DNA from 2 places in the Paenibacillus sp. SN-8-1 genome. Region 1 is predicted to be linked to the other one. Evidence: riboswitches for the same ligand, from Rfam matches in the RefSeq annotation. Region 1 holds a riboswitch; the other holds the start of a gene.
What was found. A riboswitch is a leader RNA that binds a small molecule or an ion and turns the genes downstream of it on or off. The one in region 1 is predicted to bind thiamine pyrophosphate.
Positions count from the first base shown of each region.

Region 2: another riboswitch for thiamine pyrophosphate. It lies ahead of thiC (phosphomethylpyrimidine synthase ThiC); the one in region 1 lies ahead of ACRRNK_RS21305 (ABC transporter ATP-binding protein).

Region 1 is NZ_CP194782.1:4,343,280-4,355,177, forward strand. Features, by position in the region: partial or broken gene ACRRNK_RS21265 (AraC family transcriptional regulator) at 1-270, shown strand, start outside; gene ACRRNK_RS21270 (methyl-accepting chemotaxis protein) at 616-2,304, opposite strand; gene ACRRNK_RS21275 (undecaprenyl-diphosphate phosphatase) at 2,586-3,425, opposite strand; gene ACRRNK_RS21280 (DUF2524 domain-containing protein) at 4,093-4,275, shown strand; gene ACRRNK_RS21285 (winged helix-turn-helix transcriptional regulator) at 4,377-4,742, opposite strand; gene ACRRNK_RS21290 (MFS transporter) at 4,870-6,087, shown strand; gene ACRRNK_RS21295 (hypothetical protein) at 6,228-6,524, opposite strand; gene ACRRNK_RS21300 (ferritin-like domain-containing protein) at 6,800-7,270, shown strand; TPP riboswitch at 7,357-7,459, shown strand; gene ACRRNK_RS21305 (ABC transporter ATP-binding protein) at 7,628-8,350, shown strand; gene ACRRNK_RS21310 (ABC transporter permease) at 8,347-9,165, shown strand; gene ACRRNK_RS21315 (ABC transporter substrate-binding protein) at 9,290-10,315, shown strand; gene thiM (hydroxyethylthiazole kinase) at 10,370-11,164, shown strand; gene thiD (bifunctional hydroxymethylpyrimidine kinase/phosphomethylpyrimidine kinase) at 11,269-11,898, shown strand, end outside.
Region 2 is NZ_CP194782.1:344,501-356,398, reverse strand. Features, by position in the region: gene ACRRNK_RS01820 (cysteine hydrolase family protein) at 1-271, opposite strand, end outside; gene ACRRNK_RS01815 (DUF2087 domain-containing protein) at 285-1,406, opposite strand; gene ACRRNK_RS01810 (M4 family metallopeptidase) at 1,822-6,093, opposite strand; gene ACRRNK_RS01805 (hypothetical protein) at 6,186-6,335, shown strand; gene thiC (phosphomethylpyrimidine synthase ThiC) at 6,578-8,347, opposite strand; TPP riboswitch at 8,450-8,560, opposite strand; gene ACRRNK_RS01795 (UvrD-helicase domain-containing protein) at 8,954-11,302, shown strand; gene ACRRNK_RS01790 (amidohydrolase family protein) at 11,570-11,898, opposite strand, start outside.

The DNA.
Region 1 (11,898 bases):
TATATGATCGGTATCCGATTAAGCCCGGGGACCCCACTGGAAGATGAGTTCACCGTGCGGACGATTCCCGCTTCCACCTGGGCGGTATTCACTTCGGTCGGACCGATGCCAGGAGCGATTCAGGACGTATGGAGAAGGATCTATCAGGACTGGTTCCCTTCTACAGGATATGAACATGCCGTGGGTCCCGAAATTGAACTCTACCCTGTGGGCGATATTTCATCCGACAGCTACCAGTGCGAGGTCTGGATTCCTGTGATCAAGAAATAACTACTCTGGAATCCTCGACTTGACTGCCCCCGATTCATTCGGAATCACAACAAGGCCGTTCCCCGGCAGACGCTGAATCCTGAATTCCCACATAACCGCGAACTGCGGGCCCAAACAGGATTCTATGGTCCATTCCTCTTGACAAGGTCATATTCCATGACATCCTAGTCCTTCTTCAGGCGCGACACACCTGAACAAATGCAGCTGAATATGCAGAACAGCCAGCTCCCTTGAATACGATCCCATGTGAAAATAATACGAAGGCCTCCTGTTCCACACTGTGGACAAAAGGCCTTCGTATTATGTGGCTGATCGGCAGCCACCCACGCTTTCTCACATTCTGACTTACACTTTAAATTGGCTGACCAAGGCTTGAAGCTCCTGTGACATCTTGCTTAAGGCTTCCGCCGAGGAAGCCACTTCTTCCATGGAAGCATTCTGCTCCTCCGCAGACGCGGCTACATTCTGGGTATTCGCAGAAGACTGCTCTGCGATCAGCGCGATATTCTCCATAATCTCGACCATCATGCGGGCACTTGCATTCGCCTGCTCAACGACACTCGATACGTCACGTGTCTCGGAGGACACCTGCCCGATAGAACTCAGAATATCCGTGAACACCTCTCCTGTCCGGTCTACCTGCTTAATGCCTTCCTGGAACACCTCAGTACCCTCATTCATCGATAACACGGCTCTCTCCGCCTCGCTCTGTACCTCCAGAATGAGATCACGGATCTGTGCAGCGGCTTCCGTCGTCTGCTCTGCGAGCTTGCGGACTTCACCGGCAACGACCGCGAATCCCTTGCCCTGCTCCCCAGCTCGTGCTGCTTCAATTGAAGCATTGAGGGCCAGCAGGTTCGTCTGACCGGCAATTTGCGTAATTAATTGAACGATTAGGCCGATCTCGCTTGATTTCTCACTCAGTGAGTTGACCACTTCAGCTGAGGTCTTGACCGATTGCTGAACCAGGTTCATTTGCCGGATCGCCTCGTTTACAACCGCATTTCCTTGTCCTGCCTTCTCATTTGCCAGATCGGTCAGCCCAGTGACCGCGCGAATGGAGGACTCGGCCTGTTCCATGCCTTTGGAGATCTCGCCTACAGCCTGTGTGGCTTCATGCGCACTATATACCTGCTTCTCAGATCCGGTAGCGGCTTCCTGCATTGAAATCGTGATCTGCTCGGTAGCACGGCCGGTCTGTTCAGCATTGGCAGAAAGCTCCTCAGCAGTTGCCGCCACCTGCTCGGTATTGAACCCCACCTGGGAGATCACATTCCGAAGATTCATTTTCATCTGATTAAAGGACCGGGCCAGATCACCGATTTCGTCACGGCTCTTCACGGTAATATCCTCCTGGTCCAGGTACCCTTCAGCAATTTTCTCTGCGCTTTGAGCCAGCGCCTTCACCGATTGCGAGATCAGCCTGGAGATAATCACCCCAATAATGACGGCTAGCAGGATCGCAATGAGGCTAACTGTAATAAGCGTGGTCTTAACTGAGGATACAAGAGCCGAGGTGTCCTTGCTTCCCTGGCTCATCTCTTGCTTCTGAACCTTGGCGATCTGGTCGGCCATTGCCCGCAGATCCCTGGAAATGGGGAAGACCTTCTCCGCTGCAAATTGTTTCGCTTGGTCAGTCTGACCCGTTCTCATGAGGGCAACGGACTGGTCCGCGTTAATCTTAAACTGTTCATTCAACGAATCCATACGCTTTAACAAATCCTTATTTGCTGCACTATTTATAAGGCTGCTAGTTGCCTTAATATTATCCTTAAGCTCTGTATATGCTGAGGTAGTAGCATCTGCGGCCCCTTCCTCCTGAAGCAAGAGGCTTCTTAAATTACTAATTTCTCGCGAAGCAGCATTCTGCATATCCTTGGTATTAGATAGAATCACAGCCCGCCGGTCGACCAGATCCGAATAAGTATCATCTACCCTTTGCAACTGCATGTAAGAGAGATAACTTATAATACCCAGCAACACAGCAATACTTAAAAAACCGGCAATCAACTTTTGTCCAATCGTTAATTTCATATCATGATGTCCTCCTAGATGATGTTCCTTTAATAGTAATGATATTGGAAAGAAAAAACAATGTCGAAAGCGGATTCAACGTCGTCTCCTCAAACCAAGTTTGGAGTGTAGGGTGTTCTGCTGGTCGGTGAAATTCTACCATACGAGGGTACCTTTGCATGCATATAAAGCCTGACATACCTCCCTGCCCAAGAAACACAAGAAGGCCTCCTGTTCCACCCATTGTGGACAAGAGGCCTTCAAGTTAATATTTCCGGGTTTGAGCTGCAATGCGGTATGAATCAAAAAATCGGGAGTAGGAACACGAAATATATAAGTGCGGCAAGTACAATACGGTACAGCGCAAAAGGAACCAGCTTAATCCGATTGATCAGCTTCAGGAAGAACCGGATGGAGATCAGCGCGAAGACGAAAGCACTGATGAAGCCCACGATGATAAAAGGAATGACCTCAGACGTAATCGAGTCCCAATTCTTAAGCAAGGAGAAGAAGCTCACTCCTGCCATGATCGGAACCGCCATAATGAAGGTGAAGTCGGCTGCAGTCCGGTGCTTCATTCCGAGCAGGACACCTCCCGATATGGTGGAACCGGAGCGTGAGAATCCGGGCCACATGGATAGACACTGAATCAGACCCACAATGAAAGCCTGCTTATATGTAATTTGATCCACAGACACGGTCTTCGGTTCACGAGGTCCGAACCGGTCGGCTATAATCATCAGAATCGCTCCAAGCACGAGCCCAATGACCACCGTCTGGGTGGAGAACAAATAAGTATCGACCAAATCATCTAATAACAGATACAGTACCCCCGCAGGAATCAGGGCTACGATAACTTGTCCGAGATTAAGACGCGGCCCGGTGGTCGTCTGACCGGGAATTTTCTTCAAACCCAGCAAATTCAGGAACCGGTCCCGCATAAGCACGACAACCGCGAGGATAGAGCCAAGCTGAATGACAATTTTGAACGTTACGGCTACCTCGGGAGAGAACATTTTGTTCGTCTGGAATAGGAAATCATCCACAATAATCATATGACCCGTAGAGGACACCGGTGCAAATTCAGTTATCCCCTCAACAAGCCCCAGAATCAGGGCCACAAACGCTTCCCACAAACTCAAGCTATTTCACACTCCTAATCATCATAGTTAATGACAGTGTACCTGCTTAGACAGCTATCTTTCAAATTCCACCCCGGAATTGATCCATGAAGGCGGGATACTGGAACAATGAATAAACTTGCATCAACCCGGTGCATTAGCCCACCCCAATCTGAGTCCTCCTACATACATTACATTAGCCCACTACCTAGAAGGAGTGAAATAACTATGGGATTTAATCCACCACCAGGACCGTTTAACCCTCAGCAGAACCCGCAGGGATCACAAGGACCCTTTGGCCCCCCAGGTCCATTCGGACCTCCCGGATCCTTTACACCCGGACCGCAAGGTCCCGGAGCTCAACAACCGCCCACATCACCTCCCCCACCCTTTATTCCTCAGCAGCAGGTCTCTGCTTTCGCAGTTGACCCTGGGGCAATATCCGGCTGTCTGTTCCGGTTCACCTACATTTGGCAGACGAATAGGGATCAATACTGGTTCTATCCGATCTTTGTCGGACGTACCTCCGTATCGGGCTATAGATTTCTCGGGGGACGCTGGATCTTTTTCGGGGTTGATCTAAGAAGAATCAGTTCATTTACCTGCTTTTGACGATCAGATACGAATAAGAGCAGTGAAATTCTCCATAATAGGGAGGTATACTTTAGGCCCGAATGGAGGATTCGCCATGATTGATAATCTTGAGAGCAGCTACAACTGTGCGAGTGCGGGAGACGATCTGCATCAGCTTAAGCAGGAGCTCGCTTCCTTGCGCGCACAGGGAATACAGACCGAAGAGCAGCAGGAGACCCTCAATCGGCTGGAGAACCAAATTTCGTTCATCCTGAACAAATGCGGCATTAACCATTGATCCGTAAGGCTCATCAGCAAGCATATAAGCCCTCCTTCACCTAATGGTGGAGAGAGGGCTTATTCCAGATGTGAGGAGCCCCGCAACATAGCGGACCCGGTTCATTTATTCAAAATACTATCCTCAAGCACCGCCGACTTATCTCCGTACTCTTTAATAATATGCTTCTCTCCCCAAGAACAGAGGGAATCAAGAATCCCCTTCAAGCTCCAGCCATACTCGGTGAGCTCGTATTCAACCCTAGGGGGAACCTCATTATAGCTGATACGATTCACGATCCCATCGCTCACCAGCTCTCTGAGCTGCTGAGTCAGCATCTTCTGGGTAATGCCTGGCATAAGCTGCTTAAGCTCGCTTGTCCGTCTCTTGCCATGCGTCAAGTGGCACAGGATCACACATTTCCACTTCCCTCCAATAACCTCCAGGGTCGCTTCTATTGAAATATTATATTTCTTGCGGGCTTCCATCCTTTATTCCTCCAATAGTTACTTTTTGGTGACTATATAACTTGAAAGTACGTACTGTTCATTTCAATCCAGTTCATACATAATAACATTTGCCGTTTGGCAATGACTATACTTAGGAGTGGATGAAATGTCTTTAGATAAAAAAAGAAGCACTTTCGCGCTTCTAGCACTGGCAATTAGCGCTTTTGCTATTGGAACGACGGAGTTCATCAGCGTAGGGCTGCTGCCTCTAATCGCAGATAATCTGCACATCTCGGTCACCCTTGCCGGGCTGACCGTTACCCTATATGCGCTCGGAGTCACCTTCGGCGCACCTGTACTAACTTCTTTGACCTCCGGCGTACCGCGCAAGACGCTGCTGATGTGGATTATGCTGGTCTTTATCGCGGGCAACAGCCTTGCCGCAGTCTCAAGCAGTATTGCACTGCTGCTTACCGCGCGGGTTATCTCCGCGCTTGCCCACGGGGTATTTATGTCGATCGGCTCTACGATTGCCGCTGACCTTGTGCCGGAGAACCGCAGAGCGAGCGCGATCTCGATCATGTTCTCAGGCCTGACCATTGCCACCGTTACCGGGGTCCCGCTGGGGACATGGATCGGCCAGCAGCTCGGATGGCGGGCCGCGTTCGTGGCCATTGCTGTTGTTGGTATTATTGCCTTCATCGCCAATGTGATCCTTGTTCCGGCGGGTCTTCGCTCAGGAACCCGGACGCCCGCAAGAGAGCAGCTGAAGCTGATTACCAATGGACGTCTACTGCTCTCCTTCACCATTACGGCACTCGGCTATGGCGGGACCTTTGTTGTCTTCACCTACTTGTCCCCGCTGCTGCATGACATCACCGGGTTCAAGGAAGGAACCGTCGCCTTCCTGCTCCTGCTCTACGGCATCGCTATTGCTATAGGCAATGTGATCGGCGGCAAAGCGGCGAACCGGAACCCGATCTCCGCCCTGTTCTACATGTTCGCTGCCCAAGCCCTGATCTTGTTCATTCTGATGTTCACAGCACCCTTCAAGGCTGCGGGCCTGATCACGGTTCTATTCATGGGCCTCTTCGCTTTCATGAATGTGCCTGGTCTGCAGATCTTCGTTCTGACGCTGGCCGAGCGGTATGTACCGAAAGGGATAGATGTTGCCTCTGCGCTAAATATCGCCGCTTTCAATGCAGGCATTGCGCTTGGAGCTTATCTGGGCGGCATCGTCACCGAGAAGCTCGGTCTGATTCATACAACCTGGGTCGGGGCCTTGATGGTGCTGGCCGCGGTACTGCTGACAGGCTGGAGCCGTGCGCTGGAACGAGGCGACCGTCCAGCTGTGCATACTTCCATACCTGAGCCTGGCTGCTAACTTTGACGGCAACCTAAAGACCCTCCTTGCGGCTTACCCGCAGAGGGTCTTATTTCATATCTGATTCACAGGAGGATGAAGCCAAATTTTGTTCTACCCAAGCAGCAGCTTGTACCAGTCCCTTTGCTCCGATCCGTGGATCAGGTGTTTTTGCGAATAAGAGCATCCAGCAGATCACCCACACTGACATTCCCGAGCTCATCTGCAATTCGATCTGCCTTCGTCTTCCTTCTAATGGACCCTACCAATAAGATCTCCACTCTTTGGTCTTTGTCAAGCAGAACGGAGTTAACTTCGAGCACATTCGTAAGCAAACCGACAACCACTGCGATCTGTTGGGGGGATAATCTGGCGGAGGGATTGTTCTTCTTTTTCCCATTGCTGCCATTGCCATTACTGCTCTTAGTCCCATTTCCGCCGTTACTGTTATTCCTCACGGACCTCTCCCCCAAAATTTACACTATAATTGTAGTTCCAGCCTCCTCACCTGCTTTACCGAGTCCCATTGCGAAAGCGGTGAAAATAACAACTACCACTATCGTAGTTATTATAATTTTACTGTTCTCATCATCCATATCTGGACCACCTTATCTTTAAATCTATCCTACTTCATCATATGACAGCATCTTCAGGAGGTGCACCCCTCCGCCCAGATGTGAATACGCTGAAGCACAACGTAAGAACTATTTTGAATGAGGCGGTGTGATTGATTATGTATTATCAACCTTTTGTGATTCCCCACCCTGCAGCTTTTCGTTCCTTGACCTATTCCCGTAACAGTGACATGGTAATTCAGCTTATCAGGGAATCGATCCAGGGCGAACGGAATGATGAGCTATTCTATGACGCTCTTATAAAAATGGCTCCTACTCAGCAGGAGAAGGACGTTATTATCAGTATCCGTAATGATGAAAGAAAGCATCGGAAAATGTTCCGCACCCTGTACACCCAGTTAACGGGCATGGCTCCTCCAGCAGGACAGAATGAACCGGCGGAAGCGTTACCCGCAAGTTATCTGGAAGGGATCGAAAAGGCACTCATGGGGGAACTAAAAGCATTTGAGAAATACCGTACGATTTATTTAAATATTGACCCGCAGTACCGCGACTGGATATTCGAGATCATGACCGATGAAATTAAGCATGCGTCTTATTACAACTGGCTGTACGCCAAGAACAAGTAATGGAAGTTGAGCGGGTATTTGAGCTTCTTCCGAATTGTGGTATATTTAATGCGTTAATTGTCAACTGAAGAAAACCTCATACATTTGTATTTCACTAGGGGAGCCTGCCGGCTGAGACGAAGCAACCACTTCGGACCCTTGGAACCTGATCTGGATCATACCAGCGTAGGGAAGTGAAGCGCCTATGAATTATTGTTTTGGTTCATGAACTGAACAAGGCTAAGGCCCTTCATCCTTTTACGGAATGAAGGGCCTTTTTAGGTATTCTTCAAAAGGAATTTGTTTGTACAGGAGGTCATCTTTATAAAGCCATTATTATCTCTGAATCATCTGTCTTACTCTTATGAGTCCTCCTCCGTGTCTGGACGGACGCCAATTATTGATCATCTGTCCCTGAAGGTCCATCAGGGGGAATTTGTATCCCTCATCGGCCCAAGCGGTTGTGGCAAAAGCACACTGTTCAGGCTGATTGCCGGCCTGCTTGAGCCGACAGACGGAGTCATCAGCTGGACGGGCGGCGAGGTGTCAAAGCGTCTCGGTGCCATCTCCTATATGCCGCAGCAGGACCTGCTGCTGCCATGGAGAACCGTCAGGGATAACTGCCTGCTGCCCTGGGAGCTGAAGAAGAACCGGGCGGGCGGACCGGAGCAGCTTGCCTTCGTCACGGATATGCTTGAACGGTTCGGCCTCGGCCGCTGGGCGGATGCCTATCCCCATGAGCTGTCAGGGGGGATGCGGCAGCGGGCCGCCTTTCTTCGGACGCTTGCCGCAGGCGGCGACCTGATGCTGCTCGATGAGCCATTCGGGGCGCTCGATGCATTGACCAAGCGGGAGATGCATCACTGGCTGCTAAGTCTGTGGGGAGAGCTGCAGCGAACTATCCTGTTCATCACGCATGATCTAGAGGAAGCCCTCCTGCTGAGCGACCGGATTCTGCTCATGCCGCGCGGAGGAGGCGCTCTGGAGGAGATAATCGTAGATCTCCCGCGTCCCCGTCAGCCCGGAGTGCATGCCACGGCGCGGTTCCTGGAGCTCCGAATGGAACTTGAGCAGCGACTGACAGGAGATGTATTCCGATGACAGCCTTCGTCCATAACCTTCACAAGCTGCTTCGGGGCTACGGCCCGTTCCTGCTGCTGCTCACCTTAATTATGATCCTATGGGAATGGCTTGTCCGCGGCGGAGCTGTTCCCGCTTTTATTGTGCCGGCTCCGAGCTCCATCGCGGCGGCCCTGATTCATAACCGGACGCTGCTGCTGGGTACGCACCTGCCGGTCACGCTGGGTGAAGCGGCGCTCGGATTCGCCCTGTCTGTCCTGCTCGGAACCGGCCTTGGCACCTGGATGCATATGTCCCGCACGGTGGAGAGAGCCGTGTATCCCTTTGTCATTATCAGCCAGACTCTCCCGCTTATTGCCTTGTCTCCCATCTTCATCATGTGGTTCGGCTACTCGATCTGGAGCAAGGTTGCCGTGGTCATACTCACCGCCTTCTTCCCCATCGTGGTGGGGGCTTATGATGGACTGCGAACTGGAGGACAAGGCTACAGTGATCTGCTGCGCACAATGGGCGCGAATCGGCTTCAGCTGCTGCTCAGGCTGCAGATTCCACTTGCACTACCTTCCTTCTTCTCGGGCCTAAAGCTCTCCGTGGTCTATTGTGTCATCGGAGCCACCATCGGAGAATGGCTCGGCGGAAGCAGCGGGCTTGGCTACTACAGCCGCCGAATGGCAGGGAATCTGCAAAGCGATAATCTATTCGCGGCTGTACTCCTATTGTCCTTGCTTGGCTTGGCCCTGTTCCTGGGCGTAGCGCTCATAGAGAGGGCCATTCTCAGCCGGGGCGGCTTTGCTGCCCTGACGGGTCGTAAGAGTACCCGTAAGCGGAATACTTAAATATATCGATTGAACTAAGGATTACATACGCCCGCTCCCTGCTGATTTCACAGAAATAGCAATACTACCTACGTTAATCTCTTTAGTTCATTCCATATAACTACACTGAAAAGAGGTTATATTCATGCACAAATCCATTAAACTTTCCCTTCTGCTGCTCTCCCTCCTGTGGGTGCTTGGCGGATGCAGCTCCGGTTCAGGTACCGGGCAGCAAGTGGCCAATTCATCAGCCTCTCCCAAGGCAAAGCCGCTGCAAAAACTCAGCATCATGCTGGACTGGTACCCGAACGCGGTTCATTCCTTTTTGTACGCAGCCAAGGAGAAAGGCTACTTCGCCGCCGAAGGCCTGGATGTCGATATCCAAATGCCCGCCGATACGAATGATGCGCTAAAGCTGACTGCCGCCGGCAAAGTTGACCTGGCTCTCAGCTACCAGCCTCAGGTCTTGATGGCCCGGGGAGAGCAGATTCCTGTTAAGTCGATTGGAGCCGTGGTCAGACATCCCCTGAACCACCTGATGGTAGCTGGGGACAGTGGCATCACGCGCCCCAAGGACCTTGCCGGCCGTACGGTGGGCTTCTCCTCCATTCCGCTCTATGAAGCCATGGTACGTACAATGGTCAAGCAAGATGGCGGAGATCCCGATTCCGTGAAGCTGGTCGACGTCGGCTTCGACCTGATTCCAGCCCTGTCCACCGGACAAGTGAACGGGTTAATTGGCGGCTTCATCAACCATGAACAGCTTCTGCTTCAGAAGGAAGGGCATCCGGTCACTTCCATAGATCCCACCAAATTCGGTGTGCCGGACTATTACGAGCTTGTCCTCGTTGCAAGTGAATCGGGGCTCGCGAATAAGCAGGATGAGCTGAAGAGGTTCATGAAAGCCGCGGCGGAAGGCCAGCGCTATGTCAGCGAACACCCGCAGGATGCTCTGAACATCCTGATGAAGCACGAAGACAGCACTTCCCCGCTGGATGCGGATATTGAGAGCCAGAGCCTGCATATTCTGCTGCCGCTTATGGACGCGGGAGACAAAGCCTTCGGCTATCAGGATCCGGATTCATGGGCCCGGGTGGAGAAATGGCTGATGGACAATCGGCTGCTTAAGCAGACCGGCGTAAAGGCTCAGGATGCTTTTGTTAACCTATAGACCGGGACTCCCGGTCGGCGCTGTCCGCGCACTTAATCCTAAGGAGGACTTACCATGAGTTATTTATCCAAAGTACGGGAGCAGAACCCCCTGATTCACAACATTACGAACATTGTCGTGGCCAACTTCTCGGCCAACGGGCTGCTGGCACTCGGTGCCTCGCCGTTCATGGCGGACTCTCACGAAGAAGTCTCCGATGTAGCGCAGATGTCTGGGGCAGTCGTTCTGAATATCGGCACACTGAATGAATATGTCATTCAGTCCATGCTGCTGGCTGGAAGATCGGCTAACCAGCATGGTGTGCCTGTGGTGCTTGATCCGGTAGGCGCCGGAGCCACAGCCTACCGCACAGAGGTAACCGCTAGGCTTACCCGTGAAATCAAACTAGCGGCCCTGAGAGGCAACGCGGCGGAGGTCGCGAACGTGGTGGGCCGGACCTGGATCAGCAAAGGGGTAGATGCTGGCGCGGGTGATGGCGATGTCATCGGCATTGCCGAGGAAGCCGCGGCCAAGCTGGGCTCCATCGTAATTATTACCGGCAAGGACGATGTGATCGCGGACGGGAACCACACCTATATCGTAAGCAATGGTCATCCGATATTGACCAAGGTCACGGGCACCGGCTGTCTGCTGAGTGCCGTGGTTGGCGCTTTCCTCGCTGTAGGGGGAGACGCCAAGACCGATGCTGTTGCCGAAGGCATCTCCTTCTATGGCGTGGCCGCCGAGCTTGCATACGAATTAACGGAAGGAAAGGGGCCAGGCAGCTTCCAGAGTGAATTCCTGAATCAGCTGGCGGTTCTCACCCCGGAACAGGTTCAGGCGCGTTCCAGAATTGTTAAGTACAGATAGCAGGGCAAATAACAGACTATAGAATATGGGCAACAGACAACTGACAACACACAACGCTCAACAGCTGGCACATAACAGATAAACAAGAAGGAGGTCTTCAGAATATGAGCATCGCAAAAGCATTGACCATCGCCGGCTCCGACAGCGGCGGCGGGGCAGGAATCCAGGCGGATATCAAGACTTTCCAGGAGCTTGGTGTCTACGGCATGTCCGCCCTTACAGCGGTCACCGCACAGAATACACTGGGCGTGCAGGGGGTCTATCCTCTTGAACCCGAGGCGGTTGCACGCCAATTAGACTCAATTGGCGAGGATCTAAGGCCGGATGCGGTCAAGACGGGCATGCTGTTCAGCCCGGAGATTGTCCGCATCGTGGCGGACAAAGCCGCGCAGTACGAGTGGAAGAACCTTGTGGTTGACCCGGTGATGATTGCCAAGGGCGGAGCCCCTCTTCTACAGCAGGAAGCCGTACGAACCGTGGTTCGTCATCTGCTGCCGCTAGCGCTCGTTGTCACTCCCAATATTCCCGAGGCGGAGCTGCTTGCGGATATGAAGATCACAACCCTGCAGCAGCGGGAGGAAGCGGCAAGAAGGCTTACACAGACAGGCACCCGTTATGTGGTCATTAAAGGCGGACATGCCGCTGAATCAGAGCCTGCGGTTGACGTTCTCTTCGACGGGCATGACTTTATCTACCTGGAGAGCCCGCGGATTCCTACACGGCATACGCACGGG
Region 2 (11,898 bases), 610 kb from region 1:
GGTACTTAACCATAGTCAGATCCCCTTCCTTCGGAGCAATCTCGGGATGGATTTGCCACAAGGGTTGTCCCAATGCGTGGGGAGACTCTCCCTCTTCAGTATGCTGCATATATATAATCGGCGCTGCGGCTAAGCGAGCTTTCTGAATAAGTGACTGAATCTTGTGAAGCAGCTCCTCACCCTGGTACAGCTCTTTTCCCCCATACTGAGCCCATATGAAAGGAGCTACCTGCACATCCACGATAAGCAGCGCACTCTGTTGTTGATTCATTCAGGTCCCCTCCTTAATTATGATAACCTCTGTCTCCAAAAGGCTGGAGCTCATTAATCCACTTCTCCTTCATCTTCTTCAGCGTATCCTTCATATCCAGGCGCACGCCTTCCTTCTCCTTCACCGTCTCAAGCACCTCGATCACAAAATTCTCCTTGCCCATCTCGCTCCATTCCTGCTGGAGCTTCTTGCACATATGAGAACCCATATTGAGTGAGAACTCCTGGCCATTAATGGATTTGAGATTCGGCGTACTTTCCACAAAAATCTTACCGTTCTTCTTATTCTTAATCTGGAACACGCCTGCTTGAGTCTTGATTTCCTTCGCCATCAGCTTCAGTTCTTGTCTTCGGTCCACCGCATTCTCCTCCTGCTCTGTCGCCGGCCCGCCAAGCCAATACTCACTTCCGTCCGGCTGTCTGTTCATGAATCCATACTCAATCAAATAACGACGCAGTAATGCATAATCCTCAAAAGCTTCACTCAGAATCTCGTTAACTTCCTTCTCCGTATAGATCCGCTCCGGTTCAAACCGCTTGGACAATTCATTCAGGATGATCAGCTTCTGCTTCTCCCGCATGGCGAAGCTCTTCAGCGGGCCATTCGTTCCCGACGGGAAATACTTGGCGAGGACCTTCTCCTTCTCAGTCTCTGTAATCCGGTAGCGATCATCCTTACTGCCGCCTGCCTGAACCCTCAGCACAGCAGGCGCGTGCTTATCCTTCGTTCTTAGAAGCTCCATAATGGCGAGGAATACCCTAGCCTGCCGCTCCTTCTCCTTAAGCACGAACCTGTGGTTACGTATGGTCGAGGTGCTTCCAACCCCCAGCTCCTGCTGCACTTCCTTGTCACTCTTGCCTTGGTAGAATAGCTTCAGCAAATTGCTTTGAATTTCGGATAACCCGCTAAAGCTTTTGTCCAGACTAATGAGATATTCAAAGGCGGAGCCATGCTTCTTCTCAATATGCAGACGAACATATTTCTCGGTCTCATACAGCACATCATCTTCGGGGTAGATGATCCCCTTCTCAAAGCTTTTGCCGCAGCAAATACATATATAAAAGTCATCCTTCTCCATATAGCCGCGTTCAAGCTCCAATAAAGACGAGTTCCAAATCAATTCTGAATCAACCACGGTTTAATCACTTCCCATCGTTTGCTTATTTATAGACATTTTATAATTATGTTTGATTAATGTCAACTCATTCCAACTAAGACTCATTTATATGACACTATGGAGTTATGCGCGGCGCTCCGCGAACGGATCGTTGCTCTCATCGCTGTTGTTTCCAGATTTATTGGAAGTTATTTGGTGGTGTAAATCTGGAAACAAAGGCGACCGCTGGCGCTTTTCCGCAATCGTTCCGTTCACTCCGCTGGGATGCAGCATGAACAGACATCTTACTTGTGTAGTTCAAGGAAGTCATCCTTTTACGTACGAAAATTGAAGTACCACCTCTAAGTACGCCAAAACGGCAGGCCACCGATAATCCGGGGACCTGCCGTTTTATAAATTTAGTATCTATTTTATATTAAAGGACTACTCTAAATCACTCCATGAGCTGTCCAAACACCAGCAGGCGCTTCAGAACCACCGTTGCTTCTGCCCGGGTAGACGCCGCTCCCGGTCTGAACAGACCACCGCTTCCCTGAAGTAATCCCGCGCGGACAGCCGTATCCACCGACGACACTGCCCAGGCAGCTACAGTACCCCGGTCCTTAAAGATTTCAATTCCCTTTCCGCCATCTGCCGCCTGCCTGCCCAGCAAATTCATTGCAGATCCGAGCATCGCGGCCATTTCCTGCCGGGTAACCGGGGCATTGGGATTGAACCGATTAGCACCTGTTCCTTTGATCAGATCAGCTTGATAAGCCGATTCAATTGGAGCTGCGTACCAAGCCCCAGGTTTAACATCCACGAAGCTCGACTGATTCTGTGTCAAGCTCAGTCCGAGTGCACGTACCATTAACGTTGCAAATTCTGCCCGTGTAATCTGACGGTTCGGCTCGAACTTGCTTGCAGATACGCCTTTTACCAGAAGCTTGGAAGCGAGCAGCTCAACATCCGCTCTTGCCCAGTGGCCTGTAAGATCACTGAAGCTTTTGCTGGCTGCAACAATACCATACAGGCTGGTATGCGTAGTTAGAATTTGAACGGCGTCATAGCCGTCTTCCTTTACCTTTACAGCTGGGACAAAGAGAAGCTCCCCATCCGCGCCGAGGGTAACCGCGGTCCAGTTCTGCGTAATACCTGCAGGAAGCCTTAGCGTTCGAGCGGCATACTCCCGGCCAAAATCTTGCAGCATCACTTTCTGGACATTGTTTGTCAGGGCTACCTCGAATTGGGCCGGCTGAATCAGGTTACCTGCTGCTGATTTGGAGATTGCCTGGCTCCACTGGGCGTTCCCGGCTGAATCGGCCCGCTTGACTGTAACCTCAACTCTCCAGCCTTCGGCCGAGCTTCCCGTCCGAGCAGTTACCACGCCCTGCTTAAGTACTGATAACGGCAGCGTAAAGCTTCCCGCACTTGATCTTAGCTCAATACCTGCACCTGGTATAGCTGGGGCATTTTTCAGCTCATTAAGAGGATAGGTCACTTTCCATGAGTCAGCTTCGTTATCAAGCCTAATCAACCAGACTTTATCTGCTGAAGACATCCGCCCCATTGCACTATTGACTGTATCAGCAGTCACGTTCAGCACCGCTTCCCGCTGTCCTCCCTGCTGCGTGCTCTTCACTTCATCCGAAGCAGGTACATATTCAAAACCTGATGCTGTATCCTTGAAAGAACCGTTTCCTGCTGAAGTCCCCGGCTGCTCTGGAGCTTCGGGCGCACCGCCGCCTCCGCCGGAACTGCCTCCCGAGCTTCCGCCGCTGCTGCCTGAGGATCCTCCGCCTGAGCCGCTATCTCCGCCTCCAGAGCTTCCACCACCAGAGCTTCCGCCGGAGGTACTGCCTCCACCGGAACCTCCACTCCCAGCGTCACCAGAGCCTGACCCGCCAGATCCACCTGCGGGGTCTGTTGGAACAGATACCGGATCAATGAAGTCGAGGGTGAAGACGCCTGCTGTCATCTCCGCAGCCACACCCGTAATGTATCCAGGCTTGACCTTCACTGTAACTACAGCATCGTCTGCATTCGTATGGCGAAGGGCCTTGCCCGTGAAGCGAATCAGCACCAGCTGATCACTGCTTCTCATAACTTCATAACCGAGACCTGCTGGAAGTCCCTGGAGCACGATCCCTCCTGTCATATCCTGAACAAATGTTCCGTGGTCTACATACAGGGACTGTGCTGTGGATACGGTACCGTCATTGCTCAAATCCTCCTGAATGACAGGATTCAGCACAGTGAGGACGGGCTGTCCCGCATACTGAGCCGCCGTATGAACAGGTACTCCAGTAACACTTGCCTGAACATTACCAGCCGTATCCTTGGCCAGGAAATAAATCATGTAATCCTGATCCGGACTGAGCTTATCGAAATACAGATCCGCCTCCTGACCCGCTGATACATTCGAAGGCGCAAGCTGCTGCAGTGCTTCAAGGGTCGGCTTGGACTGACCTGCCGGAACAGGCAGGGCATATACAGACGCGTTCTCATCCGTCTTCACCAACATATGAAGAGAGTTGTCCGTTACGACGCCTGCTTTTGGATAACCACTCGCAAATACTGGCGCTGTCGTATCTACAGGCTTAACCTGCTGCTTAGTCACAAACGACACCTTCACCGGAACGCTGCTTACGTTCCCCGTCGTATCGTAGGCTGCCAGATAGACAGCATAGGACGTCTGGGGATTCAGATTGCCGAAGGTCAGCGTAAGATCCTGGTAGGCGGCAATGTACTGGGAAGCGGACTTCTTGAGATCCACTAGGGTTGGTGCGGGATCAGAAGCCGGCTGAACCTTGGCATATACCTTGGACGCTTCATCCACATTCAGAACCACTTCAGCCGACACATCGGTCACCGTTCCTATACGCGGATATCCCTGGGCAAAGGCAGGGGCCGCGGTATCCGCAGCCTGAATGCCTACCGAATTCCAGGCGCTTGTCACCGCCTGGATAATCTGTTGTCTAGTATACTGATATTCAGGATGAGCCTTCACATAATTCTGTGCGGCACTTTCATACCCGTTCGCCGCATCCACGAAATTCGAGTTAGGCACAAGATAATTCGTTAATACGTCATAAGCCATGGAAGCAACTGCATCCTTGGCGCCAGCTGTACCCAGAAGCGGCTCCAGATTGGCCACCATGAGGTAACCGGCACGATTGGGGATCCCGCTGTTCGTATGCACGCCCCCATTATCATGGGTACTGTCATTGGGGAGGTACACATACTTGCTCATTTGATCCGGCTGGGGTGAGAGAACGGCCGGATCCCCCGGAGTCTTCATATTCCGCAGTGCCCGGTGATCCAGCCTTAAGTCTTCGCCGATTAACCACCACTTGGTATCGCCGGGATCATAATTTGATTCAATTAATGCGCCCAGCAGATCGGAAAAGGACTCATTGAGCGCGCCGGATTGATTCTGATATTCCAGATTCGCCGTCTTCTCAGTCACGCCATGCGTCATTTCATGGGCAACAACATCCAGTCCGCAGGACAAGCAGTCAAATCCTCCTCTAGAGGACCCGCTTCCATCCCCGTACAGCATGTACCCCCCGAACCACGCGGCATTATCCCAGGCTCCGCCTTGATTGGTAGTGCTCCATAGATCAGGAATATGGACAATCGAGATAATAGAATTGCCTTGAGCACTTATGCTGTTTCTCCCAAACTTGTTGTAATAATAGTCATAGACCTTGCCCGCGTTAAAGTGAGCGTCTACAGCCTGACGATCCGTAAAAGTCGTAGTAGAACTTTCAACATTCTTATAGTAAATGCTGCCAGAGCTATCCGTTCCGTTATAAGCAAAGGTGAATACACCACGATCGGTATCCGTGTACATCTGCCACATTGGCTTGGTGATATCCAGCAGCTGATATCTGCTCGTGGAAGGCTCTTTATAAATATTTAGCGATTTCGTATCCCCGTTGAATCCTGTACTGACACCCGTCGTCATATTGGACGGATTCATGCTTCTTGCCTGATAGGAAGTGCTGTATTCATTAAGAATAGTGCCGTTCTCGGCATCGACATAGGCTGTCCATTTACCGGGATGGGGCATAAGGTAGTTCACGTCTACCTCGTAAGCGAGACGGTATCCTTGTTCGGCTGGATAGATAATTAGCTTGGCCGTGGGTGCCGAGGTATTAAGCGCCTTCTGACCAAGATTCACAGGACTCCAGCTAATCTTCGTCCCCTCCTGATCTTCAATCCACTGCTTGAGGATCGCTACAGCTTGACTTGCGCTGATGGATGCTGTGAGATGGTCCGGCATAACCGCCGCTTCTGGCTCAGTACGGCTCGCAACCTCCTCGACCTGCTTGTTCTCGTCAAGGTGAACCCGCATATACTTGCCGTATACCGGAATCCCTTGATACTGCTGCTGATACAGAAGATGGGTCTGGTCGGTACCATCATCCTGTCTCTTATCAATAAGCTTCAGATTCATCTGCGGATCCGTTAATCCCGTAAGCTCCTTATTCTCCTTCAAAAAGTTCATTACCGAGCTGTCGCTTGACAGACTTGGCGATGTTATATCTTTGTAAAAACGGGATTTGTCCTCAGCCTGCTGCCCTTCATTCGTACTCTTCTGCAAGACAATCTGCTCATCCCCGGCAGATGCCTGAGCAGTGCCTATCCCCCAAGCTCCATTCGAGATGCAGACTACGGATAGCATCACCATGATCATCCTAGTGAATTTGTTGCTCTTCAAGGCCGCGCTACCTCCTCGTTCCCTGCTATATTTTAGTAGACTATTGATCTATATAAAACGCAGTTAGAAAAGTGACATGCAGGAGAGACGTAATGGAGGGAAAGCTTGGAACTGTAGGAGCGAATGCGATCGCCTTTGTCTCCGGATTTTATCCGCAAAGCGGTATAAATCAAAAAATCTGGAGACAACAGCGGCCGAAAGTCCAAGCATTTCCTGTAGTTACGGCGTACCCCAAAATGTAAAGATCTTAACTGCGTTTTATATAGACGACTAGACGGATGCATTAGAAGCTCTCCTTACTCTATTTCAATCCCGTCGTCACGAAATGAACCAGAAATCCTATTCTCTTAACCTATTTATCTATTATATCGAATTTGCAGCCACTTTTTATAGGATTCTTCGATGTTATCAAATATTTCGACACGATAAAAAGCAAAAGAGCCCTCGGGATCACTATCCCCTCGGGCTCTTCTATGAATTGAATTTATTTATAGATTACGCTGCCTGTCTCCTTGAACTCCTTCGACTTGGCTTCCATTCCCTCCTGGATTGCCGCTTCGCTATCTAGTCCATTCTCCTTCGCATACTGGCGAATATCCTGCGTAATCCGCATACTGCAGAATTTCGGGCCGCACATGGAGCAGAAGTGAGCCGTCTTGGCTCCCTCTGCAGGAAGGGTCTCGTCATGATATTCCATCGCCCGCTCCGGATCGAGCGAGAGGTGGAACTGATCTCTCCAGCGGAACTCAAAGCGCGCTTTGGAGAGCGCATTATCCCGGTCCTGCGCGCCAGGGTGGCCTTTAGCCAGATCAGCGGCGTGAGCAGCTATTTTGTAAGTGACAACGCCTTCTCTTACATCCTCTTTATTCGGCAGACCGAGGTGTTCTTTCGGGGTTACATAGCACAGCATGGCAGTTCCGAACCACCCGATCATGGCGGCGCCGATGGCTGAAGTAATGTGATCATACCCCGGCGCAATATCAGTCGTCAGCGGGCCGAGCGTGTAGAAGGGAGCCTCATCACAAATTTCCAGCTGCTTATCCATGTTCTCCTTGATCAGGTGCATCGGCACATGGCCCGGTCCTTCAATCATCACCTGCACATCATGCTTCCAGGCAATCTTCGTGAGTTCCCCAAGCGTCTCAAGCTCCGCAAATTGCGCTTCATCATTCGCATCCGCAATGCTGCCCGGGCGAAGGCCGTCGCCAAGCGAGAAGGCGATATCATAGGCCTTCATAATCTCGCAGATTTCCTCAAAATGCGTATACAGGAAGTTCTCCTGATGGTGCGCCAGACACCAGGCCGCCATAATCGAGCCGCCGCGGGAGACAATTCCGGTCAGGCGCTTCGCCGTAAGCGGGACATAGCGCAGCAGCACACCAGCATGAATCGTGAAGTAATCTACCCCCTGCTCGGCCTGCTCGATAAGCGTATCGCGGTATACTTCCCAGCTCAGGTCCTCGGCTTTGCCATTCACCTTCTCCAAGGCTTGATAAATCGGTACGGTTCCAATCGGTACAGGAGAGTTGCGGACAATCCACTCCCGGGTGGTATGAATGTTCTTGCCCGTAGATAGGTCCATAATCGTGTCCGCGCCCCAGCGGGTCGCCCAGGTCATCTTCTCCACTTCCTCTTCAATAGAAGAGCCCACAGCCGAGTTCCCGATATTGGCATTAATCTTAACAAGGAAATTCCGGCCGATAATCATCGGCTCGCTCTCCGGGTGATTGATATTGTTAGGAATGATAGCCCTGCCGCGCGCTACTTCGTCACGCACGAACTCGGCTGACACATTCTCGCGGATCGCAATGTACTCCATCTCCGGTGTGATGATCCCCTTACGTGCATAGTGCATCTGAGTTACATTATGGCCCGGCTTCGCCCGAAGCGGACGTCTGCCTGAATCCGGGAACTGCTGTGTATTCGCCCTTGGATCGTCGGTTAGATAGCCGTTATCCTCCGGCTTGATCTGTCTTCCTTCATACTCCTCCACATCCCCGCGCTCCCTAATCCAGGCCCGGCGGTTCTCAGGAAGCCCCTTCTTAATATCCGTCTGTGCCTCGGCATCGGAATACAGGCCGCTCGTATCATACACGCGGACCGGCGCATTCTCATGACTGCCATAGCTGTCTGAAGTGGGGCTGAGTGCAATCTCGCGCATAGGCACGCGGATATCCGGGCGCGAGCCTTCCACATACACCTTGCGGCTGCCCGGCAGGGCAGAAGTTTGAAGCTGAATTGTCTCTTTGGTCATAACAAAAAAAGCCTCCTCTGTGATTTATCCGAGAAAGGCCGAGCGTGTAAATGGACATAACAAGACCTCTTTATTAACATAAAAGGTCTCTTGAATTAGACAGACTTCGTCCATTTCAATTCCTCCGCTGGCATTACCCAGATCAGGTATAACGGTCGATAGTGGAATTCCTACCCTCTCAGCCCAAAACCTTGAGCTCCCGCTTGATATGCAGTTGTCGGTATAGAAGTTGAACTATTGATTTACATGTTAGTCAGCCGTGTGAAATGTTCTTACGATCGCTGTTGCTCTCAGACTTCTTAATAGAGGTTATAAAGGTAGAAGTCCGAGAGCAAAGGCGAACGCTATGCTTCTCCAGAATCATTTCACACTCTTGCCTATAAGTAATTCTTAATTCAACTTATATACCATCTTAACTTAACCATGCTAGATTTACAATCATATACCGAAAATGCTGAATTTTCCAGAACCCTGGTCGGCTAACCTCCGTTTTTGCCACACTTCCCAGTGCTCTACTTATTGTATGTTTGGAAGAATAGAGGTATGCTATTAAGCTGAATTAAAATATGTATTCGATTACGTTAACGAATAATGAAGGTGAATTTGATGGGAGAATCCATTTTCAATAAAATACCCTCGGGCGCGGCTCAGCAGCGCGTTCCCGAAGCCAGAATGGCCGCTGCCAGGACCAGCCGCGAAATTGTCGGCACAAGCGATCCGGATGCGGGTTATTTCCGTACGCTGGAAGCCAGCGGTATTCTGCTGAACACCTCGCAGATTGCAGCGGTACGTCATTTCAAGGGGCCGCTGCTTACCCTGGCCGGAGCCGGGTCCGGCAAAACTTCAGTCTTGATCTGCCGCACTGGCTACCTGCTTTCGGTAAGACGTGTAGACCCGCGGGAAATCCTGCTGCTCACCTTCTCCAGCAAAGCCGCTCAGGAGATGCGGGACCGGATTGCCGTTCTGCCCGGCATTCATCCACAGGATATCCGCCTCCTGCAGGCACGGACGTTCCACTCCTACTTCCTGCAGCTGATACGCAGGCAGGGCAATGAACTGGAGATCTGGAGCGAGACCCGCAGACAGCACATCCTGCTCAAGCAGATGATGCGGGAGATGGGCCTCCAGGATGCTTATCAGCCAGAGACCCTGCTGTCTATGCTCTCATCGTATAAGACCAATCTGATTGATATCTCCTACATACCCGAAGATAGTGTGACCGAGCGGGAGACCAAGCGGATTCTTATGCAGTATGAACAGTGGAAGCTCGATCACGAGAAGATGGATTTCGACGATGTTCTGATCCTGGCCTACCGATTGCTGAAGGGAAGTCCTGCCCTGCTGCGCACCATTCAGGACCGCTTCCGTTATATTATGGTGGATGAATTTCAGGATACGAATCATCTCCAGTATGAGCTGGTCAAAATGATTGCAGCCCCGCAGGATCACCTCATGGTGGTTGGCGATGATGATCAGACGATCTATTCATTTAATGGGGCCCGCAGCGAGTATATTTTGGAATTCGAGAAGACTTACCCTAAGGCCAAAGTCATCACGCTTAATATCAATTATCGCTCCGGCACACGGATTGTCGGTCTGGGCAATGAAGTGATCCGGCACAATAAGCACCGCAGAAGTAAGACACTGGAGGCTGTAAGATCAGGTGCGTCAGGGCCGATGTACACGCGCCCGCTCTCCAGTGACGAGGAAGCGCGGCTAGCCTTGGACCGTATCGAGCATGAGGTCCGGGCCGGTAAGCGAACTTACGGGGACTACGCCGTTCTCTACCGGGCAACCAGCAACAACCGGGCCATTCTGGAACAGCTTATGATCCGTGAAATCCCTTATATTGAGTATGGAGATGGACAACTTCTCTATGAGAATGCCCTTGTTCTTCCGATGGTGGACCACTTAAGACTTGGCCTCAACCGGCGCGACTTCACCGCCATGGAGAGTGTGCTGCCGACCCTCTATATTAACCGGGAACGGGGAATGTCCCATATTGTCCAGCAGGAATCGATTCGTGCCAAGAAAGGCCCGCTAGTTCATCTGCTGACCTTGTCCGGGCTGAAGGACTTCCAGTTAGCCAAGATCCAGGACAGGCTGGAGCTGATCCGCAGCCTATCGTCCATGAGGCCTGCGGCGGCCATCTCCCTAATGAGGGAGAAATTCTACAATGCTTATGTCGAGGCGGATGAGCGGAAGCTGCTGACCCAGCACAAGGAAATGATTAAGGAAATGCTGGACGAGCTGGAGGCCTCGGCTGAACGCTTTGATACGGTGGCAGGCTTCCTTGGATTCATCAGTGATGTGATCCAGAAGAGCCGGGAGCAGAGCAGCGACAAATCCCGGGAACAAGGGGACCGTGTTGCTCTGATGACCATTCACCGGTCCAAGGGTCTGGAGTTCCCGGTCGTCATGCTGATCGGCGCCATTGAAGGCAGTCTGCCGCACAGCTCGGCGATCGAGGCCGACCGCATGAAGGACACCGCTTATCCCGAAGCGGGCGGTGCTTCCAAAGGCACCGCCGCCCTGGAAGAGGAGCGGCGGCTTGCCTACGTCGCGATCACCCGCGCCAAGGAGGAGCTGATCATCAGCTCCCCCGCAAGGTACCGCGGCAAGAAAGCGGCCGTCTCCCGCTTTCTGCTCTCGGCCTTCGGCGGAGAGGCAGCCGAAGGCACGGTCACCACTTCGAGCGCTTCGCGGGCTCGAAGTGAAGTGGCTGCGGGCTCGGGCTACGCCCGCAGCGGGAGCCGATCTTCGGGCGCTTCGCACGCCCGAAGCGGCAGTTCAGCGGCGGCGAAGCGAACGGAGAGCGTCGCCGCCTGGCTGTGCCAAGGTCCAGGCTGTATCGCCTGGACCCGGGTTGCGGCGAGGGACCATGGCCTCGCCGCGAAGGCCTGCCCCCTGTGCGGGAAGCCCATGCACAGGGGACGCAAGGACGTGCCGGTCTGACCGCGGCACGTCCACGCTTGCCTTGCCGGAAGGCTACGCCGCTTCCGGCCACTTCGTAGACAGACTAACATAGTAGACCGAGCAGCTCTCTAAGTACGGACATGAATGATGTCCATACTTAGAGGGCTGTTACCTATACACGCATCCTGTTCAACTATAGGGCAGTTTCATTACAAAGACGAACAGCAGATTAGTTCAAGAAGTAAAGTACCTGCCACAAAAGTGGATCTTTTTTGCAAATAACATATTATTACAAGAGTAAATTGATTAGTTCAGTTTTTGTACACCTTTGAACCATACGGCTTTAATGGACAGGGTATCCGAGATATGGGTTGTCGGATCGCCATGGACCAGTACAAGGTCAGCACGCGTACCTTCGGTAATACGGCCACGATCATGTAGACCGAACCGACGAGCCGGTTTCGAGGTAGCCGACTGAAGCGCCTCAATCGGAGTGAACCCGGCTGTAACCAGCAATTGCAATTCATGATGTACGCTGGCACCATGAGCAAGACCGCCAAGGTTCGGAACGGGAACCGGCGCAACATCGGTTCCTACCAGAATATCAACCCCGGCACGGTGAAGGTCCATCACAT